Regions from separate parts of the Kitasatospora sp. NPDC101157 genome, predicted to be linked through region 2. Evidence: riboswitches for the same ligand, from Rfam matches in the RefSeq annotation. Region 2 holds a riboswitch; each other region holds the start of a gene.
The links. Region 2 has a riboswitch for cyclic di-AMP ahead of ACIRVF_RS07470 (hypothetical protein). Riboswitches for the same ligand answer to the same signal wherever they lie in the genome.

Region 1 (7,138 bases), on a different contig from region 2:
TGCTGCGGACGCGGCGGCCCGGGCGTCCGTCAGTACGACGCCTCCGGTGAGGACGTCGAGACGAACGAGGGAGCGCAGTGGAGTTGGCCCCGGCCACCGAGTCCGGTACTTCGCGCGGCCGCCTCGGCCGCCCGCTCGGGGCGCTCGCCGCCCTCGGGGCGACCTGGGTGGCCACCCGCACCGTACTGGTGCTGCTGATGACCGGCGTGCTGAAGTCGCCCGGCGGCGACGTCACGGCCGACGTCTGGATGATCTACCACGCCTGGTACGGCGTGCTGCAGACCGGCACCTTCCCGTTCGACGACGTGACCTGGCAGTACCCGCCCGGCGCCGCCCTGGTGATCCTGCTGCCGGGCCTGCTGCCCTGGTCGTACCTGACCTCGTTCTGGGTGATCTGCGGCATCGCCGACGCCGCCGCGGCCGCGCTGCTGATCCGCACCGGCCTGCGCAGGGGCCGGGTGCTGACCGGCGCCTGGATGTGGGTGGTCGGCGTGCCGCTGCTCGGCCCGATGATCTACAACCGCTTCGACCTGCTGGTCACCGCGCTCGCCCTGGCCGGCCTGCTCGCGCTGATCCGCCGCCCGGCGGTCGGCGGGCTGCTGCTGGGCCTGGGCGGCATCGTCAAGGTGTGGCCGCTGCTCGGCCTGATCGGCACCCCGTCCGGCCGCCGCACCCGCCGCTCCTGGACGCTGGCCGCGGCCACCGCCGTCTCGGTGGGCTTCCTGCTCGCGGCCGGGATGAACGGCGCCTTCGGCTTCCTCGCCTTCCAGAAGGACCGCGGCATCGAGGTCGAGTCGGTCGGCGCCCTGCCGCTGCACCTGGCCCGGATCGCCGGGGGCTGGAACGGCAGGGTCACCATGAACTACGGCTCCCCCGAGATGCTCGGACCGTGGGTCAGCGTGATCAGCAAGGTGATGATGGCCGGCACCGTGCTGGGCTTCCTCTGGCTGCTGCTGTGGCGCTTCACCGCCCGCCGCCGCAACGCGGCCACCATGTACGACGCGGCGCTGTGCGCGCTGCTGGTGTTCGTGGTGACCAGCCGGGTGATCAGCCCGCAGTACCTGGTCTGGCTGGTCGGCGTGGCGGCGGTCTGCCTGACCGTGCGCGGCACCAGCCAGCGGCCGGTGGCGCTGCTGATCCTGGTCGCCTGCCCGCTCACCCTGCTCGAATTCCCGACCATGTTCACCCAGGTCCTGAACAGCGATCCGCTGGCGATCACCGTGCTGGGCCTGCGCAACCTGCTGCTGCTGACCGCCACCGTGCTCTCCGCCGTCCGGCTCTGGCGCTCCACCCGCGCCGCGGCGCCCCTGCCGCCCACCGTGGTGCTGTCCGAGCCCGCCGCGCTGCCGCCCGCCTCCGCCTACCCCGTCCGCCCGGGCATCGCCTACGAGCAGGACCTGCTGGACGGCATCGACCACCCGGCCGGTCGTTAGGGCCCGCCCGACGAGGGCCGCCCTAGCCGGCTTTCAGCGACTGCACCTCGGCCAGCCAGAGCGTGGTGAACTCGGCCAGTCCGATGCCCAGTTCGGCGCGCAGCAGCCGGTCGGTACGGCGGTCCCGGTCCTCGCCCTGCCCGTCGGCCGCGCCGACCGCCCGGTAGAAGGCGACCAGCCGGTCCGTCCCGTAGCGGCGGGCGATCAGCTCGCAGGCGAGCCAGGCCTGCTCGTAGGCCTGGGCGATGCCGGTGGCGCCGGCGGCGAAGTCCCCGTCGGCGGGCAGGGCGGTCGGCAGCTTCCCGGCGGCGACGTCCCGGGTGAGCTCGGGGGCGATCTGCTGCGGGCGGCGGCCGGACCCGCGGTAGGCGGTCCAGTCGGCGACGCCCTCGGAGAGCCACAGCGGGGTCCAGGCCCGGGTGTCGGCCCGGGTCGCGACATGGGTGGCCTCGTGGGTGACCACCACCTGCCGGCCGAAGTCGCTGAGCCGCCCGAACGCCTCGGGGTTGATCACCACCCGGTCCGCCGGGGTGTGCCAGGGGGCGCCGGGGGCGGCGACGGTGACCGCCGCCATGCCCGTCCAGCCCGCCGGGTCGGCCTCCAGCAGCCGGGCGAACTCCGGCTCGGTGGCGGGCAGTTCGAGCAGCAGCCGACCGGGCCAGCCGCCGCCCCAGACCGCGCTGACGGCCGGCACCGCCTGGTCCCCCACCGCGACCAGCTCGGCCGGGTCGGGCCCTGCGGCCAGGCCCAGCACCAGGCACCGGGTGCCGGGGGCGGTACGGGCGGGGCCGAGGTCCCACAACGCCGGGGGTCCGGCCGTGCCCTCCTCGTGCTCGACCCGCCAGCCGCCCCGGTCCCGGACCAGCTCGATCCGGCGCGGGTACACCGCCGGGTACTCGTCGTACCCGGCGATCCGCACCTCCAGTTCGACGGACGCGGTCAGCCGCTCCGGCCCGTCGGCCGTCGGGGCCGCCGGCCCGGGCGACAGCACCAGGTTGCGGTACGTCGCCCCGGCCCCCGTGAGCCCGGACCAGACGGGCAGCGAGCGCGCCCGCTCCGCCAGCACCGCGGCCACCTCGGTGCGCCGGTCGGCGTCCCGCGCGTCCGGCGCCGCCGCGGGGGCGGCCGGGGGCAGCGACAGCTGGACCAGCCCGCCGGCCGCCAGCAGCAGCGCTCCGCGCCGGGACAGCACGCGGCCGGCCGCGTCTATCGGGTGCGGCTCGGCCGCGCCGGAAGGCGTCGCGCTCAGAGCCGGACCACCCCCGAGACCGGCATCGAGTTGACGCTCTCGTAGCGGACCTTGGCGCCCGGGTAGGGGGCGTGCACCATCACCCCGCCGCCGGCGTACATCCCGACGTGGTGCATGTCCCGGTAGAAGATCACCAGGTCTCCCGGCCGTGCTTCGGAGAGGCTGATCCGCTGCCCGGCGTACGCCTGGGCCTGCGAGGTCCGCGGCAGGGTCACTCCGGCCTGCCGCCAGCTGTAGTACATCAGACCGGAACAGTCGAAGGCACGGGGTCCGGTGGATCCGTAGACGTAGGGCGAGCCGATCATCCGCACCGCGGCGGCCAGCGCGGCCGCTCCGCGCTCGGAGGCGGGCGGGGTGGTTCCGAGGTCCAGCCGGTCGGTGCCGCGGGTGGCGCGCTGCTCGGCCTCCCGGGCGTCCTGGACGGCCATCCTGGCCCGCTCCGCGGCGCCCAGACCGTTCAGCAGCTTCTGCGCCGCGGCCAGCCGCTGCTGGATCTGCTGCTTGTTCTCGGCCAGCGAGCGGCGGGCCTGGTCCAGCTCGGCGAGCTTGGCCGCGGTCTCCGTGCGGCGCTGGTCGAGCCTGCGCTGACGGGTGACCAGCTCGTGCAGGGTCTCCTGCTGCCGCTCGGCGGCCTGGCCGAGGGTACGGGCGCGGGCGAGGTAGGCCTCGGGGTCGCTGGAGAGCATCAGCTGGGCGGTCTGGGCCATCCCGCCGCCCCGGTACTCGGCCCCGGCCACCGTGGCCAGGTCTCCGCGCAGCTGGTTGAGCTGGTCCTGGGCGGCGGCGACCTCGCCCTGCAGGTTCGCGGTCTCGTTCAGGAGCCGCTTCTGCGCCTCCTGAGCGGCGTTGTACTTCTCCGAGGCCTGTTCGGCCTCGTCGTACAGCTGCTCGACCTGCGCCTTGACGTCCTTGCGGTCGGGCTTGTCCGGCGCCCCGGGGGCGGCCTGGGCGCTGCCGCCGGTCGCCACACCCAGGGCCGTGGTGGCGGCAGCGGTCAGTACCAGCGCACGGACGAGCAGTTGGGAACGGCGGTGCACGGGCATGGCGGCAGCGGCTCCAGTCCTGCGGCGCGGCCCCGCGGCCGCGCCCCGGTGGGCGGCCGTCGAGCGGGAGTCCGGTGGCAGACGTTAGCGAGTCCGGGCAAGTGAGTCCAAACCCCTCCCGACCCGAATATTTGACCCTTATTCGGACACCAGAGCGCGTCGCCGGAAAAGCCGCAGGCCCGGCCCTCCGTGGTGGAGGACCGGGCCCGTCGGACCGGGCGGGGATCAGACCCGCACGATGGAAGCCAGCGGCATGTTGGAGACGGCCTCGTAGCGCACCGACGCGCCCGGCTTGGGCGCGTGCAGCACCTGGCCGTTGCCCGCGTAGATGCCGACGTGGTGGGCGTCGCTGTAGAAGATCAGCAGGTCGCCGGGCTGGGCCTGGGAGAGGTCCGTGCCGATCCGGGTACCGGCGCCGGCCTGCTCCTGCGAGGTGCGCGGCAGCGACACGTTGGCCTGGTTGAACGCCCAGACCATCAGGCCGGAGCAGTCGAAGGAGCTGGGGCCGGTGGCGCCCCAGACGTACGGGCTGCCGACCTTGGTGGCGGCGGCGGCCAGCGCGGCGGCACCGTGCGAGCTGCCCGGGGCGATCTTGACCGGCGCGTTCGAGGAGCCCGAGCCGAGGTCGGAGCGGCCGCTGTCACGCGAGGCGCGGTCACCGGAGCCCGACTGGGAGGCCTGCGCGGCGGCGTCCGCCTTGGCCTTGGCGTCGGCGGCGGCCTTCTCCTCGGCCGCCTTGATCGCCTGGCGCTCCTGCTCGGTCAGCGTGTTGAGCAGGTCCTGGGCGGCCTTCAGCTTGTTCTGGACGTCCTCCTTGGACGCCTTCAGCTGCGTGGTCGTGGACTCCAGCTCGGCGAGCTTGCCCTGGGCCTCGGTACGGTCCTGGTCGAGCTTGCGCTGCTGCTCCTGGAGCTGCTTCAGCTGGTTCTTCTGGGTGTCACCGGCCTGGTTCAGCGCCCCGGCCTGGTTGAGGAAGTTGTCCGGGCTGGAGGAGAGCATCAGCTGGACGGTCGGGGATATGCCCCCGTTCCGGTACTGCTCGCCGGCGATCTCGGCGAGGCCGCCCTGCAGGTCGGTCACCTGCGCCTGCTGACGGGCCACCTGGTCCTGCAGGCCGGAGACCTGCTTCTCCAGCTCCTGCTGCTTCTCCTGCGCCGCGTTGTACTTCTCGGTCGCCTGCTCGGCCTGCTCGTTGAGCTGGTCGACCTGCTCCTTGACCTGCTCCTTGGTCGGCTGCGGGTCGGCGTGCGCGCCGGTCTGCGCGGAGAGGGCGACGGCCGCGGCGGCGAAACCGGTCAGGATCGAGACACGAGCGCGGCTGGCTGGCTTGGGACGACGATGGGACGCCACGAAGGCGGACTCCTTCTTCCTACCTCCGCCTACCGGGTGAGCTGACGGGTTCGGGCCGGAAGCATGCCCTACGACGCCTCACGGCCTCACCAACGGCCGACCTGGCGCCGATTCACCCCGGAGGAACGTGGTTCCCCGGCTCCGCTCCGCAGCGCCCCCGACCACTGGGCTCCCCTGTCGGGCAGTCGCTTCGACCTGCCCCGCTGTTTCGCGAACTCGACGGAAACCACCGCCGCCACCCAGGCTGGGTGATCGACAGTGCGGTGGTTCGGGGCACGACCCTAGTAACTGAACCGTGATCCGTTCAAATCCTTGTCAGAAAAAAGACGGAAGATTACCCATGTTCTCTTGTGAAAATGACTGATCGTGATCGCCGCTGTACGCAAAGCTGATCAACACTCATCGGTTGGCCGGTAGCGGGCAAAACCCGAAGCGCCACCCCCGATCGGGAGGTGGCGCGTATCACAGGGCCGGAGTCGGGCCCCGAGGAGGGTGTCGGGCCGTCAGACCCGGCGGATCGTGTTGATCGGCATCGCGTCGGCCTTCATCACCTTCACCACGTCACCGGTGTGCGGCGCGTGGACCACCATGCCGTTGCCGATGTACATCCCGACGTGGTGCCGGTCGCTGCCGTAGATCACCAGGTCGCCCGGCTGGGCCTGGTCCAGCGAGGGCACCCGGGTGCCGACGTCGCCCTGCTCCTGCGAGGTGCGCGGCAGCGAGACGCCGGCCTGGGCGTACGACCAGAGCATCAGGCCCGAGCAGTCGAAGGTGCTCGGCCCGGTGGCGCCCCACACGTACGGCGAGCCCTGCTTGCTCATCGCCTTGGCCACGGCCACGGCCGCGTAGCCGCTGGCCGGCGGCAGGCTGCTGAGGTCGACCCGGGCCGCGCCGCGCGAGGCGCGGTCGTCCTGCTGCTGCTGGGCCTTCAGCGCGGCCCGCTCGGTGGCGCTGAGCGAGTTCAGCAGGTCCTGCGCGGCCTTCAGCTTCTGGTTGACGTCCGACTTGGCCTGGTTGAGGTCCTTGGTGGTGGAGTCCAGCGAGGCCAGCACGGCGGCCGCCTCGGCCTTCTCCTGGTCCAGCCGGCGCTGCTGGTCGAGCAGCCCCTTGAGCGCCTCGGTCTGGCTCTGGCTGGCCTGCTGGACGCTCGACGCCTTGTCCAGGTAGCCGGACGGGTCGGAGGAGAGCATCAGCTGGACGGACGGGTCGATGCCCCCGGTGCGGTACTGCTCGCCCGCGACCTGGGCCAGCCCGGTCTGCAGCTGGCTCATCTGGTCCTGACTGCGGGCCACCTGGTCCTGCAGCTGGTCGGCCTGCTTGCGGAGCTGGTCGGCCCGCTCCTTGGCGCCGTTGTACTTCTCCGCCGCCTGCTCCTGCTCCTGCTGGAGCTGGTCGATCTGCGCCTTGACGTCGGACGTGTTCGGCTGCGGCGCGGCGTGCGCGGCCACCTGGGCGGAGAGGGCGACCGCGGTCGCAGCGGCAGCGGTGAGCACGGAGACCCGCGCGCGGCTCGGCTGCTTGGGACGGCGGTGGGAGGCCAAGTGACCGGCTCCTTCTTCCAATGGACTCACCTGTTCGGGTGAGGTTCCGGAAAATAGGTTTGACGCCAGACCCTAGTGAAGATCTATCCGTTTTGCCACTCCCCCGAAGGCGTGAACTCCGCTTCCCACGCCGGCTTCACCGGATCCGCACACCACCACGGAAAGCGCCCGAAAAGGGCACTGACCAGGGGTCACGGCCACCGGCCCGGATCAGGGACGGGCGAGCCGGTTCAGCAGCAGCACCGAGGCCACCGGGCGCGCACCCGCCTTCCGCACGCCCTCCGCGACCTCCCGGTCGGTGGACACCACCACCACCGGACGGCCCTGCGGCTCGGCCCGGACCAGACGGCGGATCAGCTCGTCCGCGGTCTCCCCGGTCCGGCTGAACCGTACCCGCACCCCGCGCGGCGGCGCCATGATGACCGGCACGTCCAGGTCCTGCCCGTCGAACACACAGGTGACCTCCGCCTGGGTGCGCTGGGCCAGCATCGCCAGACCGCCCAGCAGCCGGATCCGCTGCTG
Region 2 (7,138 bases):
CCGCGACGAGGCCAACCTGATGTGGCGGCTGAAGAACCTGCCGCAGCCGAACGTCTCGCTCCTGCTGGCCGGCACCAAGAAGGGCGACGGCAACTACAAGCAGGACACCGAGGCGTTCATCGACGCGGTGCACAGCCCGATGAAGGTCTCGTACAGCATGCTGGAGAACGGCGGCCACAACTTCGAGACCTGGAGCGCACTGCTGCCCTCCTCGCTGGAGTGGCTGTCCCAGCACCTCAAGGTCCCGGACCAGCCGGGCCAGCCGGGCCAGAGCGTCTGACGGACGACTCCGTCGGACCGGAACGCACGGAACCCCCGGGACCGCCCCCGGGGGGTTCGTCGCGTCGTCACACCGCTCAGGCCACCCGCTCCAGCGTCCCGGTGTGCAGCTGGCCGACCCGGCCGCCCTCGCCCTCGAAGGTCCAGAAGGCCCGCACGGTCAGTGCGTTGAGGTCCATCACATGGCTGACGGTGATCCCGCTCTGCTCCGTCCAGCTGACGAAGTAGATCCCCGGAGCGATTTCGGCGACGTGCAGCCGCACGTCCTCCCACTGGCCCGCCGACTCGCCGAGGCCCTCCCAGCGCAGCCGCGCGCCGTCGGCCGAGTACGTGTTGCGGAAGGCCGCGCCGTTGTCGACCCGGAAGACGTAGGTACGGCCGGCGAAGGCGGGCAGGGACGCGGTCATGGTGGGGCGGAACCTCTTCTCGGGAGCGTGGGACGGACCGTACGGACCGGGCAACACCGGAGTCGGCGCACTTGTGCACCGCGGAAAATGCCAGGGTTCCAATTTATCCGACCGGGCGGACTCGGGCGGCCCCGCGCCACGGTGCGGTCCGCCACCGTCGCGCCGCTCGCGGTGTGCGGCCGGCACATGGGCGCGACCGCGGGCCGGCCCTACCGTCCACGCCCATGAGACGTACCCCCACCCGACGGCGCGTCCCCGCCGCCCTCTCGGCCCTTCTCCTCACCCTCACCGCCCTCCTCCTCGGCGCCCCCGCCGCCGGAGCGGCCGCCACCGCGACGGCGGCCGCCACCGGGACGGCCGCCGCCCCCCTCGCCCTCGAAGCCACCTTCCCCGCCCCCGGCGACGGCTGGGCCAAGGTCGAGCGCTACCTCGACCCCACCCCCGGCTTCCGTACCGAGCAGTTCCCCGCCGACGGCCGCGGCGATCAGGACGGCCCCCGCCGCACCTACTTCGGCACCGGCGAGCCGTACTCCGGCCGCTTCCTGCTCTACTCCGCCTCCGGCTGGGACGCCGGCGGCACCGGCACCCCCGTCCTGCTGGTCCACGGCGCCAACGACAACGCCGACCGCGCCTGGGCGAACCCGGGGGAGGGGGGCACCTGCGGCGCCGCGAGCTGCCCGTCCACCGGCCTCGCCCAGTACCTGGCCGGGAGCGGCCACCGGGTGTTCGCCGTCGGCTTCGCCCACAAGCACGGCGACAACCTGCTCCAGGCCCAGGCAGTCGGTGACGCGATCACGCTGATCCGGGCCCGGCTCGGCGTCCCCCAGGTCGACGTGGTGGCCTGGAGCAAGGGAGAGGTCGCCGCCCGCGCGTACGTGTCCTCGGTGCGCCCCTCCTGGGGGCGGCCGTACGCGGGCGACGTGCGCCGCCTGGTCACCCTCGGCGGGCCGAACGGCGGGCTCGACTACGTCTACGCGCACGGCTGGGACTTCGACCTGGCCACCTGGCCGGCCTGCGGCGGTACCGCCAACGCGCCGTCCCCGCACCTGTACATGACCTGCTACGGCACGTACACCGCCCAGCCCTGCCTGGGAGTGCTGCCGACCGGTGGCAGCGACTGCTATCCGGGCCAGCGACAGCTGCTCGCCCGCTGGGACGCCGTCTACGGGGTGGACACCACCGCCCAGGACTGGTGGACCACGTACTACGGCGGCCAGGGCTTCTGCACCTCCGGCCAGGGCATCCAGGCGGCCGTCGACGCGGGCTCGCTGATCGCCCCGCTCCAGCGGGCCGGGACCCCGGCCCCGGTGCCCACCTATCTCCTCGCGGGCGGCTCGGCCGACATCCCGGGCGTGCTCGACGAGAACCGCGGTCCCAGCGACAGCATCGTGTTCACCGCGAGCGCCCTGGACACCACCGGCATCACGACCGTCGGCGGCACCCGGCTGCTCAGCGGGCTCAACCACCTGGAACTGGCCTGGTCGCCGGAGGCCGAGAGCCAGGTGGCCGCCTGGCTCGGCTGAACCTCCGGGCCTCGACCCGCGAACCCCCGGCCGCGGCGCCGGGATTGATCAACTCGGCGGCCACGCAGCGTCGTTGATCGACACCACTGTGAGCTGCGCGACAACCGGCCGGATGGAGTTGTCCGTTCACGCACAGCCTGCCTAGCCTGCAACGGGTCGTCCGCCCTCGCGGACTCCGCCGCCGGGACGCCGATTCCTGTCCACCCGTCGGCGGGCAGCCGAGCACGACAGCGGACGGGAGCGGGGGAACCAAGGTCAGCGCCCGGCCCGTACGCACCAGCGTGCGGGCTGCGGCTAGGGGTGAAGCCGCTCCGCAGGCGGCCGGGCAACTGCAGCCCGAATCCGACAGCTCACCTCGCAGGCGTCGCAGAGGACTCCCATGCCCCAGCCTGCCGGGCGCCGTCGCGCGCCCCGCCACGCCCGTCCGTCCCACCGCGGACGCAACGCCGCCCTCGCCGCCACCGGGGCACTCGCCATCAGCGGCGCCGGCCTGTTCGGGCTGCCGGCCGTCGCCGGTGCCCAGGCCACCACCGGCCCGACCGTCACCCAGGACCGGCTCGCCCCCGCCACCATGGTCGCGGGCAAGGCCACCACCGCCTCGCTGAGCCTGCACTCCTCGTCCTGCTTCGTCGCCAGGACCGTCGGCGTGGGCGTCCGCGACGCGCACGGCACCAACCTGGACTTCCCGGGCAACGCCGGCAACGTGCAGCTCTGCCCGAGCGGGTTCTCCTTCACCAGCGGCGCGCGCACCCTGCCCGCCGGGACCTACACCCAGTTCGGCTTCTGGCAGGACCTCGGCGGCGGCTGGCACAACCTGCCCTCGCAGCAGCTGGTGGTCTCCCGCGCCGGGACGTCGACGCCCACCCCGGCCCCCACGGCCACCTCCACCGCCAAGCCGTCGCCCACCACCACGCCGACCGCCGCCGCCCCCACTGCCGAGCCGGCCCCGACGGCCACCGCCACCACGGCGCCGACCGTCGCGCCCACCACGGCGCCGACCGCGAACCCGAGCGCCACCTCCACCCCGAGCGCCACGTCCGCCCCGAGCGCCACCTCCGCCCCGAGCGCCACCTCCACCCCCAGCGCCACCGCGAGCCCGAGCACCCCGGCGCCGGCCTCCCCGATCGCCGGGAAGTCGCTGACCTGGTCCGACGAGTTCAACGGCCCGATCGACTGGGGCCGACGGTGGGTCGGCGACAAGAGCACCGCGTACAAGTACGGCAACCACAACCCGGACGACAACAAGCTCGACTGGTTGAACAAGAACAACGTCAGCGTCGCGAACGGCGTCGCCACCTTCACCGCCACCCCCGGCGGCCCCACCCTGGAGAACGGCCGGCAGTCCTGGAACACCGGCTTCCTGACCACCGAGGGCTCCGCCGAGGGCTTCCAGGTCAAGACCGGTGACTACGCCGAGACCCGGGTCAAGCTGCCCTCGGGCACCGGCGCCTGGCCCGCCCTGTGGACCTGGAAGAACGGCAACGGGGAGGTCGACTCCTTCGAGTACCACCCCGACAACCCGGACCTGCTGGAGCTGACCAACCACGTCAACCCCGGCAACGCGGACTACTACACCGACGCCAATGCCGTCGCCAAGGACCAGTGGGTCACCATCGGCACCTACTACGGCGCCGACTCGGTGGACTGGTACGTCAACGGCGTCAAGGTGTTCTCGGACGGCAAGGGCGTGGGCGCCGACTTCTCGGCGTACCTGATCCTCAACCTCTCCGTCGGTGCCGGCAAGTACCACCCGGCGCCGCAGGGGAACACCCCGATCACCTTCGCCGCCGACTACGTGCGCGTCTACCGCTGACCGCTGACCGCTGACCGCGGAGGCCGAGCGCACGCAGCCCACAGACCAGCCGCTCTCAGGAACCGGCAGCCGTCTCGACCACCTCGATGTCGAACGGCTGCCGGTTGTTGCTTCCGTCCCGGTCGTCCGGACTGTGCACCTCGACCGCCCCGCCCTCCAGCACGCCCAGCGGCACGTCGGGGGAGATCCGCACCGGGACGAGCGCGGTCGCGCTGCGCCCCTGCTTCAGCCCGGCCCCGAAGACGCAGCGCACCGTACGCCCGCCCCCCAGTACCGCGCAGTCGGAGGGGAAGTACGGGCCCTGCGGCGTCACGCCCTGCGGCAGGGCGACGACCACCGTGAACGGCGAGCCCGTGGTGTCCGGGCCGCGGTTCGCGACGAAGGCGCGGATCGTGGTGGTGCCGCCGGGCGGCGCGGCCGCCGGATCCTGCCGGACCACCTCCAGGTCGGAGTCGGACCGCCCGGCGGCCGCTCCCACCGACGCGACCCGCGGCTCCGGCCGGGTCGCGGGGCGCGGGGCCGCCCAGGACGGCCCCGCGGCCAGCAGGGCGACCGCGCAACCCGCCGCCGTCCCCGCCGTGAACGCCGCCCCACCGGATCCGACCCGAAGCTCCCTGCGCCTGTCCTGCCCGCGTGCCATCGCCGCTCACCGCTCCCTCGCGCTCCGGCGGCCCGCTCCGGCGCGGGCCGCGTCCGCACCAGGGTGGTGGCACCGGCCCCGCGGGCCCGGCGCAACCCGCCCACGCGTCCGTCGAACGGAGGACGGTGCGGGAGGGATCCGATGGCCTCCCCACTCAGCAGGCCGGTCACGGCGACTGACGGACCGTCAGGGCGCGAGGACCTGCCCGAGACGGGAGGCGATCTGGTGCATCACCGGCACCAGCGCGGACGCCCCCGCCTGCTCCTCCAGTGCCCGGACCCGGGCCTCCGGGCCGGACACCGACAGGGCGGTGGGCGTCGGCGCGCCCGGTACCGCGAGCGCGATGCAGCGGACGCCGATCTCCTGCTCCTGGTCGTCGACCACGTACCCGCGCTCGCGCGCCTCGGCGAGCTGGTCCATCAGCTCCTGCGGGTCGGTCACGGTGTACTCGGTGTGCGCGGGCAGCGGGTTGGGGCCCAGGATCGCGCGCGCCTCGTCCTCGGGGAGCTGGGCGAGCAGCGCCTTGCCGACGCCGGTGCAGTGCGGCTGCACCCGCCGTCCGACCTCGGTGAACATCCGCATCGAGCGCCGCGACTGCACCTGCCCGACGTACACCACCTCGCCGCCCTCCAGCACGGCCAGGTTGGCGGTCTCGCCGGTGGCCTCCATGAGCTCGGCCAGGTAGGGGCGGGCCCAGCTGCCGAGCAGGCGTCCGGCCGTCTCGCCGAGGCGGATCAGCCGGGGGCCGAGGGTGTAGCGGCGCGCGGTGTCCTGGCGGACGTAACCCTGCTGGACGAGGGTACGTACCAGTCGGTGGATGGTCGGCATCGGGAGGCCGGAACTGCTGGAGAGCTCGCTGAGGGTGGCCACCCCGCCGGAGTCGGCCAGCGCCTCCAGGAGTTGGAAGGCGCGCTCGACGGACTGCACGCCGCCGCTCGCGCGGTCGGCGCCTGTCGTCGATGCTGTGTCGGGGGTCGCAACCACCGGCGTTCCCTTCGCTGTCGGGGAGGAGTAGAGTCCCGGCGACCTCTTCAACAAACCGTTGAAATTCTGTATCGCGGAAACTAGTCTCCACTTTACAGAATCGAACTCGCCGACAGGCGGGTAACGATCGAGGAAGTTCCCGAGGAAGCTCCCACCGGAGCTCCCTTGCCAGGCTCAACCGTCTTAGGAGTGTCCTGCTCATGGCTGCAGATCAGGGGCCCGTCGGCGCCTCCCCCGCCGCTCCGGTCGTCACTGTCGCCGGTCCGCGCGTCCACCGGGCGGAGGAGGTGCTCACTCCGGAGGCGGTCGCCTTCGTCGTCGGCCTCCATCGCGCCTTCGAAGGGCGTCGGCAGGAGCTCCTGGCCAGGCGGAAGACCCGACGGGCCGAGATCGCCCGCACCGGCACGCTGGACTTCCTCCCCGAGACCGCCGACGTCCGGGCCGGGGACTGGAAGGTCGCCGAGGCGCCGCGCGCGCTCCGGGACCGCCGGGTCGAGATCACCGGCCCCACCGACCGCAAGATGGTCATCAACGCGCTCAACTCCGGAGCCAAGGTCTGGCTCGCCGACTTCGAGGACGCCACCTCCCCGACCTGGGAGAACGTGGTCAGCGGCCAGGTCAACCTGATCGACGCCTTCGAGGGCCGGATCGACTTCACCAGCTCGGCCGGCAAGGCCTACACCCTCAAGCCCGCCGCCGAACTCGCCACCGTCGTGGTCCGCCCGCGCGGCTGGCACCTGGACGAGAACCACCTGCTGGTCGACGGCGTCCCGGTGGCCGGCGCGTTCGTCGACTTCGGCCTGTACTTCTTCCACAACGCGGCCCGGCTGCTCGCCAAGGGCGCCGAGGACCCCAACTCCGGCCCGTACTTCTACCTGCCGAAGACCGAGAGCCACCTCGAAGCCCGGCTCTGGAACGACGTCTTCACCCACGTCCAGGCCCAACTCGGCATCCCGCACGGCACCATCCGGGCCACCGTGCTGATCGAGACCATCACCGCGGCCTTCGAGATGGACGAGATCCTCTACGAGCTGCGCGACCATGCGGCCGGCCTCAACGCCGGGCGCTGGGACTACCTGTTCTCGATCGTCAAGAACTTCCGCGACGCCGGTGAGCACTTCATCCTGCCGGACCGCAACAGCGTCACCATGGCCTCGCCGTTCATGGCCGCCTACACCCGGCTGCTGGTGCGGACCTGCCACAAGCGGGGTGCCCACGCGATCGGCGGCATGGCCGCGTTCATCCCCAGCCGCAAGGACCCGGAGGTCAACGCGGCCGCGCTGGAGAAGGTCAAGGCGGACAAGGACCGCGAGGCCGGCAACGGCTTCGACGGCTCCTGGGTCGCCCACCCGGACCTCGTCCCGGTCGCCCGGGCCTCCTTCGACGCGGTGCTCGGCGAGCGGCCCCACCAGAAGGACAACCCCGGCCCGTCGGAGCCGGTCACCGCGGCCGACCTGCTCGACATCGCGGGCGCCGGCGGCACCTGCACCCA
Region 3 (7,138 bases), on a different contig from region 2:
GCCCAGCGCGGTACGCAGGTACGCCAGAGTGGCCTGCTGCACGAGCGCGACACGCTCGGGGCTTTCGTCGGTGGTGCGCGTGTCGTTGGCTCCCTGGATGCCGCCGAGTCCGTGTTCCGCCCCGAACAGGGTCAGCAGATCGGTGGCGCCCGGGCTGAGCCGGTAGCCGTCGGTGAACCAGTCCGGACCGCGTACCGCCAGCGGGGACTGGTCGCGGTCGCCGGCGACCAGGAGGCTGGGCGTCTTCAGCTCGGCGAAATCGGGGTTCATGAACGGGAAGTACTGGGTGGCGAGCGGGCTCAGGTCGGCGCCGCCGGTGCCGGGCAGGCACAGCAGCACGGCGGCACTGACACGCGGGTCGGCCATGCTCTCACCGGGAAGGCCGTCGGCGCCCACGACCCGTGCACCCGCGAGGGTGCTGGCGGTCTGTGCGCCCCAGGAGTGTCCGGCGACCGCGATGCGGTCGTGGTCGACACGACCGGCCAACCCGGGCACAGCGGCTTCGATCGTGTCGAGTTGGTCGAGGACGGCAGTGAGGTCGGCGGTGCGGATGCGCCAGATGAGCGGAGAGCGCGGGTCGTCGGGGGCGAGGCCGAGGGAGTCGAGATGGGTGGGCTGGACGACCATGAACCCGCGGGCGGCCCAGTAGCCGGCCAGCGGCAGGTAGTCGTCCATGGTCAGGCTCATGCCATGGGAGAAGACGACGACGGGCAGGCTGCCGCCGGTGGTCGGCGCCGTGATCCGCACCTCCAGATCCTGACCGCGGCCCGGAGCGGCCAGCGAGATCGGGCTGACGGAGATGACCGGGGTGGTGAAGTCGTTGCCGCCGTCGGCGGACGTGTTGTCGCTCACGAAATTGCCTTTCTCGGACGAGCCCAGTGGGCTCCTGCTGCGCGGTGTCTGGCAAAATGAGAATCCGGAGCACTGCTCCGGATAACGATACGGAGCAGTGCTCCGCTTTGCAAGCAGGAGGTGTGCACGATGTCCACGGCCGACACGCCGTCAGCATCTGCAGGACGTAAGCGTGCCGACGTACGCCGCAACGAGCAGAAGCTCCTGGACGCGGCCGCGGCCGTCTTCGTCCGCAGGGGGATCGACGCCCCCGTGCGGGAGATCGCCGCGGAGTCGGGTCTCGGTATGGGCACGATCTACCGCCACTTCCCCACCCGGGCGGACCTGGTGGTGGCGGTCTTCCGGCATCAGCTCGACGCGCTCGCCGCCGCCGTCGACGCGGCGCCGACTGCCGGCACGCCGTACGAGGTCCTGCGGCAGTGGGTCCACCAATTCGCCGACTTCCTGGTCACCAAGCACGGCCTCGCCGAGGCGCTGCACTCGGACCAGGCGGGATTCGAGAGCCTGCACAACGAGTTCGTCGAGCGCCTGATGCCCGTGCTCGACCAGCTGTTGAAGGTGTCCGCTGCCGCTGGATACACGTGCTCCGACGTACGGGCCTACGACTTCATGATCGCCATCGGCAACCTGTGCATCGGGGTGGAGAACTTCCCCGACTACCAGGCCCGCCGCATGATCGACCTGCTGCTCGCCGGCCTTGCCCGGACCGCCCCGCCACCCGCGAGTGGAACGTGATCACACGGCACAGGTCCAGGTCCGCGACCGCCCGCAGCACCGCGACCTGCGACGCGAGGCGCAACAGGTCCTCGTTGGAGCGTTGGGTGCGCAGGCCGGCGACGGTGCGCAGGTCGGCGACGGCGGGCAGGTTGAGCAGGTCGCGCAGGTCCTCGTCGGTGACGACGGGGGCCAGGACGCGGTAGTCGGCGAGGTAGCCGTGCTCGATGCCGCCGCGAACTTCCTCGGAAGCTCCGTCCGTCTTTCGGCGGTCTCGGGGAGCGGGAACGCCAGCGGCCACGGGGCGCGCGAGTTGCGGCCGTTGACCAGCTTGCTGCCGTCGAAGGCGCCTGCCGCAGGCTCTCGCGGACCAGGGCAGGTCATCCCAGGCCCGGTCCGATGGGCTGCCCGGTGGAGGCGCGCGGAACGAGGACGGGCCGAAGTCGCTCGGAGGCGGCCGGCTGACCGGCGATCAGCCGCAGCAACTGCCGGACCGCCCGCCTGCCCTGTTCGGCCATCGGGGAGCGGACACTGGTCAGCGGGATCGGCAGCTCGGCGGCGAGCGGGGTGTCGTTGAAGCCCGCGAGGGCGAGGTCCTGGCCGACCCGCAGGCCCAGGTCCCGGGCCGCCCCCATCGCGCCGATGGCGGCGAAGTCGTTGACCGCGAAGAGCGCGGTGGGCCGGTCGGTACCGCGCAGCAGGTCGGTGGCGGCCTCGCGTCCGCCACGCGTGTCGAAGCGGCACTGCCGGACGCGGTACGCGGGCAGGGGAAGCCCGGCCTCCCGATAGCGCTCGACGAAGCCGGCGGTGCGGTCGGCGCCGGTGCTCGCGAAGGCCTCTCCGGCGACGACCGCGACGTCCCGGTGGCCGAGGGCCAGCAGGTGCTCGGCCACCAGCCGCCCGCCCAGGTGGTCGTCACAGGTCACGGCGGTCAGGTCGGTGGCGTCCGGGGCGTCCGCGGTTCGCCGGTTGACCAGGACGAAGGGGACCGCGCGCAGGGCCGGGTCGCGCAGCGCGGCACCGTCCAGGTGGGCGTCACCGATGATCACGCCGTCCACCCGGCGGCCGAGCACCATGGTGAGGCGCTCGCGCTGCGTCCCGGGGTCGTCGTGGGTGTTGGTGACGAAGGTGGACAGGCCGTGCCGGGCCGCCTCCTCCTCCACGCCCTCGTAGATGGTCGCGACGACGATCTCCGACAGGCGCGGGAACAGCACGCCGACCAGGTTGCTGCGGCGGGTGCGCAGGCTGGTGGCGTGGGGGTTGGGCCGGTACCCGAGCTCCCGGGCGAGCGTGCGGATGCGGTCGGCGGTCGCCTCGGAGGCGGCGCGGCCGCGCTCGCCGGCCGGGCCGTTGAGGACCCGCGAGACCGTCGACACGTGCAGCCCCAACTGTTCGGCGATGCCCTGCAACGTCGCCGGACGGCCCTCACTCGCCATGCCGACTCCCCCTTCCCCGCCCGGATGTCCTTCCCCCATTCTCGGGGACGGTCAGGAGTTCACGAGCCGTTGCCCGCCGTCAGGTACGGCAGGGACACCAGGGTGACGATCACCGCGATCACGGCGATGACGGCGAGGGCGGCCAGGAGCCCGAACAGGACCGGCCGGGCGACGGAGAACGGCAGCCGCAGACCCGGGTAGGCCGTGCGCAGGGCGCGTGGCCTGCTGTCGCGCTCGGGTGCCACGGCGATGGTGAAACCGGCCGGCCGGAACACCTTGTCGTCCAGGGTCTGCCAGTCCCAGTGCTCGGCGCGCAGCAGCACCGGGGTCTCCTGCGCCGTCCCGGACACCACGAGGAGCACCGACCCGCCCTTGGACCCGAGCACCGGGTGGGCGGTGGCGGCGGTCGGCCGGACCGAGGCGGCCCGGCCCCGGCGATCGGTGACGGTCAGCCGGCCGTCGGCGTAACGGACCCGTTGGCGGCGCGACCGCTGCCGGCTGGACAGGCCGAGCCACGCCACGGCCGACCCGGCCACCAGCACGACGATGAGCGCGCCCGGCAGGGCGCCGACGCCGTCCAGGGCGGCCCGCATGACCACCCGGCCCGCGGCCAGCAGCAGGATGAGGCCGACCACCGGACCTGCGACGACCAGCCGCCGGTAGGTCTGCCGTAACGGGAGAGGACGCAATTCCAGTTCAGGCGAGGATTCTTGAGTCATCGACACCCCTTTCACGAGGGATCAGGATGCCGGTCCCAAACGTTTGGGTCAATGGGAAGGCCAAAGGTTTGGGTTGCCCGGACGGCAGCGCCGAACAGGGGGTTCGACATCGAAGCTCGCTCTCGGCCCAGCCACACCGACGGCTGTGGCTGATACGCGCCCTTCCGGATCCGGCGCACGCCCACCTCGAAGCGCCAAGGTCAGTATCTGCCGGACCCACCGGCCTTCGTCTGTTGGCTGGGCGCCAACTGCCAGACCGATCTGATCGCCGCGGCCCGGGCGGTGCTCGCCGACCCCACCACGGCTGTCGGCGCACAGGTGCGTGTGCTCAGTCTGGTACACGTGAATGGCTCACATCTCGGGGCGGGGGGACCCCGGCGATCCGCCGTAAACGGATGAATCACAAGTTGAAGAGGATGCGTGCCTGCCCGCAGGGCGGTCCTGATCCTCCGGCCGCCTCCGTCCCACGGGCCGGGTGCCCGCGGGACGGAGGCGGCCGACCCGCCCGGACGGGGTCGGTCCGGCCTCGGCCTACGTCCGTGACGGACGGGTCAGTTGGAGAAGTCCTGGGTGAGCCAGACGGTTCCACTGGCATCCCGGTGGACGGCGATGCCGATGTGGGTGAATGCGCTGCTGAGGATGTTCTTGCGGTGGCCGTCGTCCGGCGGCGTCTCGTTCAGCATGTCCTGGGTCAGGCTGACCGCCAGGGCGGCGATGTCCTGGGCCGAGCTGGAGACCCCGCTGCCGTAGCCTATGTTCTCCCCGACGGCGTTCCACTGGACGCCCGCAGCCGTCTCCCGTGCCCCCAACTCGGCCTCGCCCGGGCACTGGTGGGACATGCCGCAGCCGCCGGCCATCGCCTGGTTGTGGGCCTCGGCGCTGCTGGTCAGCCCCGACGTGATGGTGTAGGCGGGCAGACCCTGCGCGGCCCGCGCCCGGTTGATCAGATTGAGGACCTGCTGCACGGCGTCCGAGTTCGAACCGGTCTGCGCGGCCGGGGTGGCGGGTGGGGCCGCGGGGGCGGGGGCGTGCGTGACCGGGGCGGACGGGGACGACGGCGCGGACGTGTGGGATGCCGGGGCCGGGGTCGGAGCAGAGGGCCAGGCCGGATGGAAGCCCTGGGACTCGCCGCCGGGGCGCGCGGCCGCGGATTCCGGGGCGTGGGAGGCCGGGGCGGACGGCGACGGCGAGGCGTGCGAGGCGTCGGGCGTGGCCGGAGCGGCGGGTGGACCGGCCTGGTGGCGGTGCTGATAGTCGGAGTCGCTCTGGTGCCGGTGCTGATGGTGCTCCTGCCAGCCGGCGTGGCTCGCCTGCGTGTGGGAGCCGGGCGCGGCGGAGGCTCCGCTCGCGCTCAGCAGCGGCAGCATGAGGCCGGCGCCGGCGATCCCGGCGGTGGCGGCCAGACGCTGGGTGTGTCTCCGGCGCGCACGGCGATGCCGGCCGGTACCTGAAATCAGCATGGGGCGTCCCTCTGCGACGCCTGCGAGGTGAGCTGTCGGGTTCGGGCCGTGAGGTAGCCCGGCCGCACGTAGCGGCTTCACCCCTAGCCACACCCATCTCGTCCGTGAACGGGCCGAGCAGGGCGCGGCGAACTACCTGGTTCCCCCGCTCCTGCCCGGTGCACTGCTCGACGTCCGGCCGACCGGTGGACAGGACTCGGCGTCCCGGCGGCAGGGTCCGCAGGTGCGGACAGCCTGAACGCTAGGCAGACCGACCCCGAATACACAAGTTCGTATCATGCAGATCACATGGACATCCGACGAAGAACTGACGGAATACCATATTGGCTGATTTAACATCGCATAAGTGTCCTAATCGGACAATTCTCCTGACCGTCGATGCCGGCTGCGACGGCCGCCGTTCCGGGAAGTGCTGGGGCGCAGTCGGGCGAGGTCGCCCGCCGGGCCACGGTCTTCCCGGGTTCGCGTTGACACGGCCCGCATGGACGGCTGCGCGGCGTTCCTTCGGTCTCCGCCTCGTGCACGGCAACTCGGACCCTGGTCCGTCCAGGTCGGTGGGCGAGCGCCCGGAGCCGGGTGGAGCGGCGTTTGAGCCGATCAGCGGCCGGGCCCTGGACCGGGGCGGAGCCGCCGGCCAGATGCGGCACCCGGGGTCCGTCGGAGCGCGTTGGAGTATGCACGGGCAGCGGCGGCGGGTTGGTTCTCCGCCGCCGCAGAAGACTTCCGGACCTGTCTCAGCCGTAACGGCGGCGGGGTGCAGATCAGGCCGTGCCTGTCGCGCAAGCGGTTTCGAGAGCGATGAGGCGGTGGGCGAGGGTGCGCGCCGGGCCGGTGAGGCCCTTGAGGATCTCCCGGGCGTAGGGGCTCCGAGGGTGGTGGGCGAGATCCTGGACGGCGCTCCAGAGTTCCGCGATGCCGGCCAGGCTGTGCTGGACGTGGCGGATGGCGTCGTGGCGCTGGGCGAGGTACTGCTCGGCCATCTGGTGGGCGCGGCGCCAGTCGACATCGCCCGCTTCGACGGTCCGGGCGAAGGCCGGCGTGGTGTCGCCGTCGGCGAGGCGGATGGCGTCGATCTCCTCGACGCGCCGGCGGAGGTGTTCCTCCTCCTGTCGGGAGTCGAGGGCCGCGGTGGCGTCGGTGACGGCGAGGTGGCCGGCGATGACCTGCTCGGCGAGGTCGGGGGCGTGCCGTCGCAGTCGTGCGTGCTGGGCGAGGAGGGCCTTGGCGTCAGCCTTGCGTCTGCGGACGGCGGTGTAGGCGGCGTTGAGGGCGAGGGTGCCGATGCGGACCTGTTCGGCGAGGTCGGGGGCGTGTTCGAGCACGGTGGTGGCGATGGACAGCCGGGTGACGTTGATGCCGCAGCGGGCGGTGTCGGACGGGAGCGAGCCCGGGGACAGTGAGCGTGCCATCGCGGCGATCATGGCGTGCTGGCTCGCGGTGGTGTTCGGGTGGTGGCGGTTGGCGGACACGATCAGGCAGACCGGATCGTCGCCCTGATAGGTGGTGAAGCGGGGTTCGACATCGGCCAGTTCGCAGGCGGCGAGTCGTCCGCGGCCGTCCAGGAGGACGCCGTCGGCGTCCAGGATGACGGGCTCGGTCAGGCCGTTGCTCTCGATGTCCTGGGCGAGGTCGAGGAGTTCGTCGGGGCCGAGCATCGGGAACAGAGCGGTAACGGGGTGGACCTTCACAGTGGGATCTCCTTGATCGGGATGGGTACCGGGGCAGAAGACGCCACAAAGGGGCATATGGTTCAGCGGCCGCGCCCGTCGGCCTGATCGGGCGCGGCGGCGTCGGTGGCGTGCCGGCTGCCCTGCCGGACTCGCGGGTGATGATGTCGTCCCAGTCGAGCCTGCCGATGAGCAGCGCGACCGATCCTGTCTCGGCGGCCATGGCCGGCCGCACCGACGACGCACAGTCCGTCAGGGCGGACGTGGACGGCGTGGCGGCCCCGCAAAAT
Region 4 (7,138 bases), 200 kb from region 2:
TGGCCGTCGGCCTGCAGAGCTTCGTCAGCGAGCACGACGCCCAGTGGAACCTGATGGCCGCCACGGCGGTGCTGATCGCGATCCCGTCGGCGGCCTTCTTCTACCTGGTGCAGCGCCACCTGGTCACCGGCCTGACCGCCGGTGCCTCCAAGTCGTGACGCCCCCGCACCCCTCAGCGCTCCTCGCTCCTCTAGTCCCCAAGGGATACCGTCCATGACCCAGAACCTGGCCGACACCTCCCGGCCTGCCGCCGACGCCGCTCACGAGGCGGCCGCCCTGGATCCTGTGACCGGCAGCACGTCCAGAGGCTGGTGGCGGGACGCGGTCATCTACCAGGTGTACCCGCGCAGCTTCGCCGACTCCAACGGCGACGGCATGGGCGACCTGCCCGGCATCCGCAGCCGCCTGCCGTACCTGCGCGACCTCGGTGTGGACGCCGTCTGGCTCTCCCCCTTCTACGCCTCCCCGCAGGCCGACGCCGGCTACGACGTCGCCGACTACCGCGCCGTGGACCCGATGTTCGGCACCCTGCTGGACGCCGACGCGCTGATCCGCGACGCCCACCAGCTGGGCCTGCGGATCATCGTCGACCTCGTCCCCAACCACTCCTCGGACCAGCACGAGTGGTTCCAGCGCGCCCTTCGCGAGGGCCCCGGCTCCCCGCTGCGCGAGCGCTACCACTTCCGCCCCGGCAAGGGGGAGGAGGGTGAACTGCCGCCCAACGACTGGGAGTCCATCTTCGGCGGCCCGGCCTGGACCCGCACCGAGAACCCGGACGGCACCCCCGGCGACTGGTACCTGCACCTGTTCGCCCCGGAGCAGCCCGACTTCAACTGGGAGAACCCGGCCGTCGCCGACGAGTTCCGCTCGATCCTGCGGTTCTGGCTGGACATGGGCGTGGACGGCTTCCGCATCGACGTCGCCCACGGCCTGGTCAAGGCCCCAGGGCTGCCCGACATCGGCGGCGCAGACCAGCTCAAGCTGCTCGGCAACGACGTCATGCCGTTCTTCGACCAGGACGGCGTGCACGAGATCTACCGCAGCTGGCGCCGGATCCTCGACGAGTACCCGGGGCAGCGCATCGGCGTCGCCGAGGCCTGGACCCCGACCGTCCAGCGCACCGCCAACTACGTCCGCCCCGACGAGCTGCACCAGGCCTTCAACTTCCAGTACCTGGGCACCGATTGGGACGCCGCCGCGCTGCGCGAGGTGATCGACCTCTCGCTCGACTCGATGCGCCCCGTCGACGCCCCCACCACCTGGGTGCTGTCCAACCACGACGTCACCCGGCACGCCACCCGGTTCGCCAACGAGCCCGGCCTGGGCACCCAGATCCGCACCCCCGGCGACCGCGCGCTCGGCCTGCGCCGCGCCCGCGCCGCCACCCTGCTGATGCTCGCGCTGCCCGGCTCCGCGTACGTCTACCAGGGCGAGGAGCTCGGCCTGCCGGACGTCACCGACCTCCCGGACGAGGTCCGCCAGGACCCGTCCTTCTTCCGCCAGGCCGGCCAGGACGGCTACCGCGACGGCTGCCGCGTCCCGATCCCGTGGTCCGGCAGCGAGGCCCCGTACGGCTTCGGGCCGGTCGCGGGCGGACCGTCCTGGCTGCCGCAGCCGGCCGAGTGGGCCGAGCTGAGTGTCGAGGCGCAGACCGGCGACCCGTCCTCCACCCTGGAGCTCTACCGCAGCGCGCTGGCCGTCCGACGGGCGCAGCCCGACCTGGGCGCCGGCACCGAGGTCGAGTGGCTGGACGGCCCCGAGGGCACCCTCCTCTTCCGGCGCGGCTCCTTCGTCTGCACGGTGAACACCACCGGCGAGCCGGTGCGGATCGCGGCCCCGGGCCGACTGCTGCTCGCCTCGACCGAACTCGTGGTGGACGGCGGCGAGACGGTGCTCGCTCCGGACGCCACCGGCTGGTGGGCGGTCTGACGTGGTTGCAATAGGCTCTGGGACCGTGACTACGGCGCGACTCTCAGACATCGCGGCACAGGCGGGGGTCAGCGAAGCCACCGTCTCCCGCGTGCTCAACGGCAAGGCGAACGTCTCCGCCGCCACCAGGCAGACCGTCCTGGCGGCGCTTGACGTGCTCGGCTACGAGCGGCCGACCCGGCTGCGCCAGCGCAGTGCCGGGCTGATCGGGCTGATCACGCCGGAGTTGAGCAACCCGATCTTCCCCGCGCTGGCGCAGGTGATCGAGCAGGTGCTCAGCCGGCACGGCTTCACGCCGGTGCTGTGCACCCAGACCCCGGGCGGGTCCACCGAGGACGAACTGGTCGAGATGCTGGTCGACCGGGGCGTGGCGGGCATCGTCTTCGTCTCCGGGCTGCACGCCGACTCCACGGCGGACCACGACCGTTACGCCCGGCTGGCCGGGCGCGGGGTGCCGTTCGTGCTGATCAACGGCTTCAGCGAGAAGATCGACGCGCCGTTCATCTCGCCGGACGACCGGTCCGCGATGTGGATGGCCGTCCAGCACCTGGCGGAACTCGGGCACGAGCGGATCGGCCTGGCGGTCGGGCAGCGGCGGTACGTGCCGGTGCTGCGCAAGATCGAGGGCTTCACGGCGGCGATGCGCGAGGTGCTCGGGCTCGGGCAGGAGGAGGCGGAAGGCCTCGTCCACCACACGCTGTTCAGCGTGGAGGGCGGGCACGCGGCGGCCGGAGCGCTGCTCGACAAGGGTTGCACGGCGATCGTCTGCGGCAGCGACATGATGGCGCTCGGGGCGATCCGGGCGGTGCGGCAGCGCGGGCTGTCGGTGCCGCACGACGTCTCGGTGGTCGGCTTCGACGACTCGCCGCTGATCGCCTTCACCGAGCCGCCGTTGACCACGATCCGCCAGCCGGTCGAGGCGATGGCGACGGCGGCGGTGGACGCGCTGCTGGAGGAGGTCGGCGGGAACGCCGCCCAGCGCGGGGAGTTCATGTTCCAGCCGGAGCTGGTGATGCGGGGCTCCACGGGGGCCTGCGCACGCTGAGCCGGCCGGTCGGCGGGAACGGGCCGACTGACGGGCCCCGGAGGGCGGTTGCTCTCCGGGGCCGGTCGGCGTTCGGCGGCCGGTCAGCCCCCCCTGGACGTTCCGGCGGTCGGTGGGGACCCGCCGGCCGTCGGCCGCGTCGCCGGTCCGGGTCTCGGTGCGGCGGCCGCGGGCCAGGTAGTCGCGCAGTACCCGTTCGACGGCGTCCTGGGGGTTCTTGGTACCGGAGAGCAGCATCGCGTCGATCGCGAGGTTCGCATCGATCGTGACGGTGACCTGGGCCATGGTGACTCCTCCTCGGCTGCGGAGCAGCAGGATGCCCGCTGCGGGGGAGTTTGACCATGCGGAACCGGGGGGGCTGGGGGGTCCGGTCGTCCGGGTACGCCGACGCCCCGGGGAGGAGCGAGCGGGCTCTTCCCCGGGGGCGGTCGGGCGAGGGCTGACGGGTGAGGACGGACGGCTGTCGGGTGACAGGTGACAGATGATGAAATCTGTTATCCATTATCTGTCGTCCGTCAGTTGTCGTCCGTCAGCCGTTTCCTGTCAGCTGTTCGGCGTGAGCGGTGCTCAGACCCGGCCGGCGAAGTCCGGGGCCCAGTTGGCGATGGTCTGGAGCCGGACGCCCGAGCTCGGGTTGGCGGCCTCGACGTACTGGCCGCCGCCGACGTAGATGGCGACGTGGTAGACGCCGGAGTCCTGACCGTTGTTCGACCAGAAGAGCAGGTCGCCCGGCTGGAGGCTGTCCAGCGACACGTGGGTGCTGGCGGCGGCCTGGTCGGCGGCGACGCGCGGGATGTTGATGCCCGCGGCGCGCAGCGCGGCCTGGGTCAGTCCGGAGCAGTCCCAACCACCGTTGCCGGTACCACCGTAGACGTACGCCTGGCCGACCTTCGACTCGGCGAAGGCGACCGCGGCGGCCATGCTGCCGGTGGCGGTCTGGGCCGGGGCCTGGGTCTGCGCCGGGGCGGCCGGCTTCGAGGCGGGCTTGGCGGCCGGGGCCGTGCTCTGGGCGATCGGCTTGGCGTCCACGGAACCGCCGTTCGAGGCCTGGCCGGACTTCTGCGAGCGGTCGAACCAGCTGAAGTCCGAGCCGGACTTGGTGGCGGTGGAGGACTGGTCGGCCTGGGCCGCGGTGCCGTCACCGAAGGTCAGCTGCTGGCCCGGGTAGATGCTGTCCGGGCCCTCGGTGAGGGTGCTGCGGTTGAGCTCGTACAGGTGCTGCCAGCCGCCCTGGACGTTGTGCTTGGCGGCGATGGAGGACAGCCAGTCGCCCTCGACGACGGTGTAGTCGCCGGTCCGGGCCTGGGCCGGGCGCTGCTTCGCCGAGTTGCCGGTGGCGGACTTGGCGGAGGCCGAGGCGGAGTCACCGGAGGCCTGGGCCTGGGCGGGCGCGGACGGCTTGGCGGACGTCGCGGCCGGGGCCGGGGCCGGGGTCTGGGCCGGCTTGGCGGCGGGCTTGGCGGTCGTCGAGGTGTCGACGGCGGCCGGGGCACCGCCCTGGGTCAGACCGGCCTGGACGGAGCAGACCGGCCAGGCGCCGGGGCCCTGCGAGGCGAGGACCTTCTCGGCGACGGCGATCTGCTGGTCCTTGGTGGCGAGGTTGGCCTGCGGGGCGAACGCGGTGCCGCCGAAGGCGGCCCAGGTGCTGGAGCTGAACTGCAGGCCGCCGTAGAAGCCGTTGCCGGTGTTGATGCTCCAGTTGCCGCCGCTCTCGCACTGGGCGACCTTGTCCCAGGTGGCGACGGAGGCGGCGTTGGCGGTGCCGGTGGTGAGGCAGGGGACGGTGAGGCCGACGCCCGCCACGCCGAGGGCGGCGATCACGCGACGGGTGCGGCTGGACAGGCGGTTGCCGTTGGAAGGCAGCATGAAGACGCGGTCCTCTCCCACGCCTGCGAGGTGAGCTGTCGGATTCGGGCTGGAGTTGCCCGGCCGCGCTGTGGCACGGCTTCACCCCTAGCCCAGGACCGTTTCCGGGAAGCGGTCCGGGGCGACTTACCTGTGGTTCCCCCGCTCCTGCCGTGATGCGTTTTCGCGCTGCCAGGACATCCGACGGCAGGACTCGGCGTCGCGGATGAACTGGGTCCGTGTGGTCACGAACGGGGAGCACGTTAAGCAGACTTAAGTTCGAACTGCAAATACCTGTGATGAGCATCACGGTTTACGGGAAAGGGTCGAGCGGCTTGAATTCCATGATCGGAAATGATCGTTTTCCGGCAATTCTGCGATGAATTCCCAAAACTGGCTCCGCCTCAGAAGTGAGGTGACGGGGCGTTGAATTGTGGAGGGGGCGCGCTCGCCGGGCCGGGGGAGCGTCCCGAACCCGAGCGCCCGATGATGCGCCGACTATTCATCGACAAAAGGCACCAGAACGGACATTGCATGGCAATGCCCGCGTAACTCTCCTGCGGGGCAAACAGAACAAACGGAAAGGGCCCGGAACGCGGTCGTTCCGGGCCCTCGGTGGTACGGGTGCGGCGACGGGTGGCCGCGGGGTTCCGTCAGCCCTCCACGGGCCCCTGAGCGGCCGCGTGGGCGCGCCGGGAGCCCTCCCCGGCCCCGGCGGTGGCGGCCTCCGCCTCGGCCTCGGCCAGCTCCTCCGCCGACGGCGTCGGCAGCGCGGCCAGGTAGGTGGAGGCGATCAGCTGGCCGACGGTCGGGTACGCGCCCAGCGGCGCCGCCGACGGGCAGCCGGTCTCCTCGGCGGCCGTGGCGAGCAGTTCGGAGTCCGCCTCCGGGCCGATGACGAGCGGGGCCAGCGCCGGGCGCTCGGAACCGGTCTCCTTGAGGTGGTTGACGGCCCCGGCGACCGAGCCGGGCACGTCGAGCGCCGCGGCCACGACCGGGACGGCCAGTCGGGCGGCCAGCAGCACGCCGGTGATGCCGGCCGCGGCGGCCGCGTCCTCGCCGCCCACGGTGGTCAGCACGACGCCGTCGGCGGCGGTCGCGATGGCGAACAGCCGGGCCCGGTCGGCCCGGGCCAGTCCGGCCTCGGACAGCCGCACGTGGACGGCCTCGGCGAGCAGCGGGTGCGGGCCGAGGGCGTCGGTGACGGTCGCGCCGTACTCGGCGGCGAGGGCGTGAAGCCCGGTCAGGAAGCCGTGCGGGCCGGGCACCAGGGGCACCACGACGGGCGTCGGCAGTCCGGCCTCGGCGGCCGCCGCCAGCAGCTCCGCGACGGTGCGGTCCTCGGAGCCGCCGTCCCCGGCGCCGTCGGCCGGGAGGTAGCCGACCGCGGCCTGGACGCCGGCGTGCTCGCTGCGGACGATCGACAGCAGCTCCTCGACGACCGAACGGGACTCGGGCCCCGCGGTCGCGGGCACGGCGAGCACCAGGGCCGGCGAGCCGGTGCGGATCTCGGGGCGCTCGGGGCGGCGGTGGCGCCCCCGCGCACGGGAGCCTGGAGTGCGGACGGGCAGTGGCGCGCCCGGGATGGCTGCGGTGCTCATGCCGGAGATCGTAGGACATCGGCCCGTCAGGCCTGCAGTCGGCTGCCGTACGGGTTTCGGGTGGTCGTGGTGCGGAGGCCGTGTCGCCGCCCTGCCGGTCCGGGCGGTTTGCCTACAATCCGGACATTCCTCGCCCCATGTCCGCCAGGGCCCGCATTGTTGCCCTGACGTGTCCGGTGGGGCGGCGCGTTGCATCCGGGGTGCGTGAGATGTCTCACAGCCCGGAGGTGGCCTGACGGAGGGTCACGACGGTGCGACTCCCGGCATTCGAAGATCAACATTTAGCGGGGGGATGCTCACGGCCGGTTATGGACGAACCGACGATTCCATCGGCTATGTCCGTTTACGTACCGTCAGGAGAAGGGGCCGTGAAGAGTTCGGGGCGACCGGTAAAAGCCCTCGTGCACCTGCAATGTCCCGTGCTGATGCACGTGCACTGCAGCTATCATCGCGTCAAGTGAGGCGTTGCGCCGGACCGGTACGGGGCCGGTCCTCTCGTTCGGCGGGTGCCGGGGCGCCGCGCTGGACGACAACTCCGGAGCTCTTCGGGAGACTTCTATGCACGACTCGCAGGACAAGCACGGCTCGAACCACACCTACAACGGGATGGCCGCCGCCGACCTCCAGGGGGTGGTCTGGCAGAAGAGCCGGCACAGCAACTCCCAGGGCAACTGTGTCGAGTTCGCGGCCTTGCCGGGCGGCGACGTCGCGATGCGCA

Region 1: another riboswitch for cyclic di-AMP. It lies ahead of ACIRVF_RS10005 (NlpC/P60 family protein); the one in region 2 lies ahead of ACIRVF_RS07470 (hypothetical protein).
Region 3: another riboswitch for cyclic di-AMP. It lies ahead of ACIRVF_RS22150 (CAP domain-containing protein); the one in region 2 lies ahead of ACIRVF_RS07470 (hypothetical protein).
Region 4: another riboswitch for cyclic di-AMP. It lies ahead of ACIRVF_RS06660 (transglycosylase family protein); the one in region 2 lies ahead of ACIRVF_RS07470 (hypothetical protein).

The regions. Positions count from the first base shown of each region.
Region 1 covers NZ_JBIWPL010000004.1:57,794-64,931, forward strand. The annotation lists gene ACIRVF_RS09990 (glycosyltransferase 87 family protein) at 78-1,433, shown strand; gene ACIRVF_RS09995 (hypothetical protein) at 1,456-2,625, opposite strand; gene ACIRVF_RS10000 (NlpC/P60 family protein) at 2,679-3,725, opposite strand; gene ACIRVF_RS10005 (NlpC/P60 family protein) at 3,951-5,075, opposite strand; cyclic di-AMP (ydaO/yuaA leader) riboswitch at 5,086-5,239, opposite strand; gene ACIRVF_RS10010 (NlpC/P60 family protein) at 5,579-6,616, opposite strand; gene ACIRVF_RS10015 (NYN domain-containing protein) at 6,827-7,138, opposite strand, start outside.
Region 2 covers NZ_JBIWPL010000003.1:209,380-216,517, reverse strand. The annotation lists gene ACIRVF_RS07485 (alpha/beta hydrolase) at 1-280, shown strand, start outside; gene ACIRVF_RS07480 (MoaF-related domain-containing protein) at 357-686, opposite strand; gene ACIRVF_RS07475 (esterase/lipase family protein) at 911-2,209, shown strand; cyclic di-AMP (ydaO/yuaA leader) riboswitch at 2,465-2,586, shown strand; gene ACIRVF_RS07470 (hypothetical protein) at 2,589-4,022, shown strand; gene ACIRVF_RS07465 (hypothetical protein) at 4,078-4,662, opposite strand; gene ACIRVF_RS07460 (IclR family transcriptional regulator) at 4,849-5,646, opposite strand; gene aceB (malate synthase A) at 5,847-7,138, shown strand, end outside.
Region 3 covers NZ_JBIWPL010000011.1:16,672-23,809, forward strand. The annotation lists gene ACIRVF_RS22130 (alpha/beta hydrolase family protein) at 1-852, opposite strand, end outside; gene ACIRVF_RS22135 (TetR/AcrR family transcriptional regulator) at 982-1,587, shown strand; gene ACIRVF_RS22140 (LacI family DNA-binding transcriptional regulator) at 1,947-3,002, opposite strand; gene ACIRVF_RS22145 (hypothetical protein) at 3,062-3,721, opposite strand; gene ACIRVF_RS22150 (CAP domain-containing protein) at 4,273-5,181, opposite strand; cyclic di-AMP (ydaO/yuaA leader) riboswitch at 5,184-5,352, opposite strand; gene ACIRVF_RS22155 (hypothetical protein) at 5,943-6,869, opposite strand.
Region 4 covers NZ_JBIWPL010000003.1:14,378-21,515, reverse strand. The annotation lists gene ACIRVF_RS06675 (sugar ABC transporter permease) at 1-158, shown strand, start outside; gene ACIRVF_RS06670 (glycoside hydrolase family 13 protein) at 214-1,929, shown strand; gene ACIRVF_RS06665 (LacI family DNA-binding transcriptional regulator) at 1,955-2,974, shown strand; gene ACIRVF_RS06660 (transglycosylase family protein) at 3,542-4,840, opposite strand; cyclic di-AMP (ydaO/yuaA leader) riboswitch at 4,848-5,010, opposite strand; gene ACIRVF_RS06655 (hypothetical protein) at 5,473-6,420, opposite strand; gene ACIRVF_RS06650 (DUF397 domain-containing protein) at 6,979-7,138, shown strand, end outside.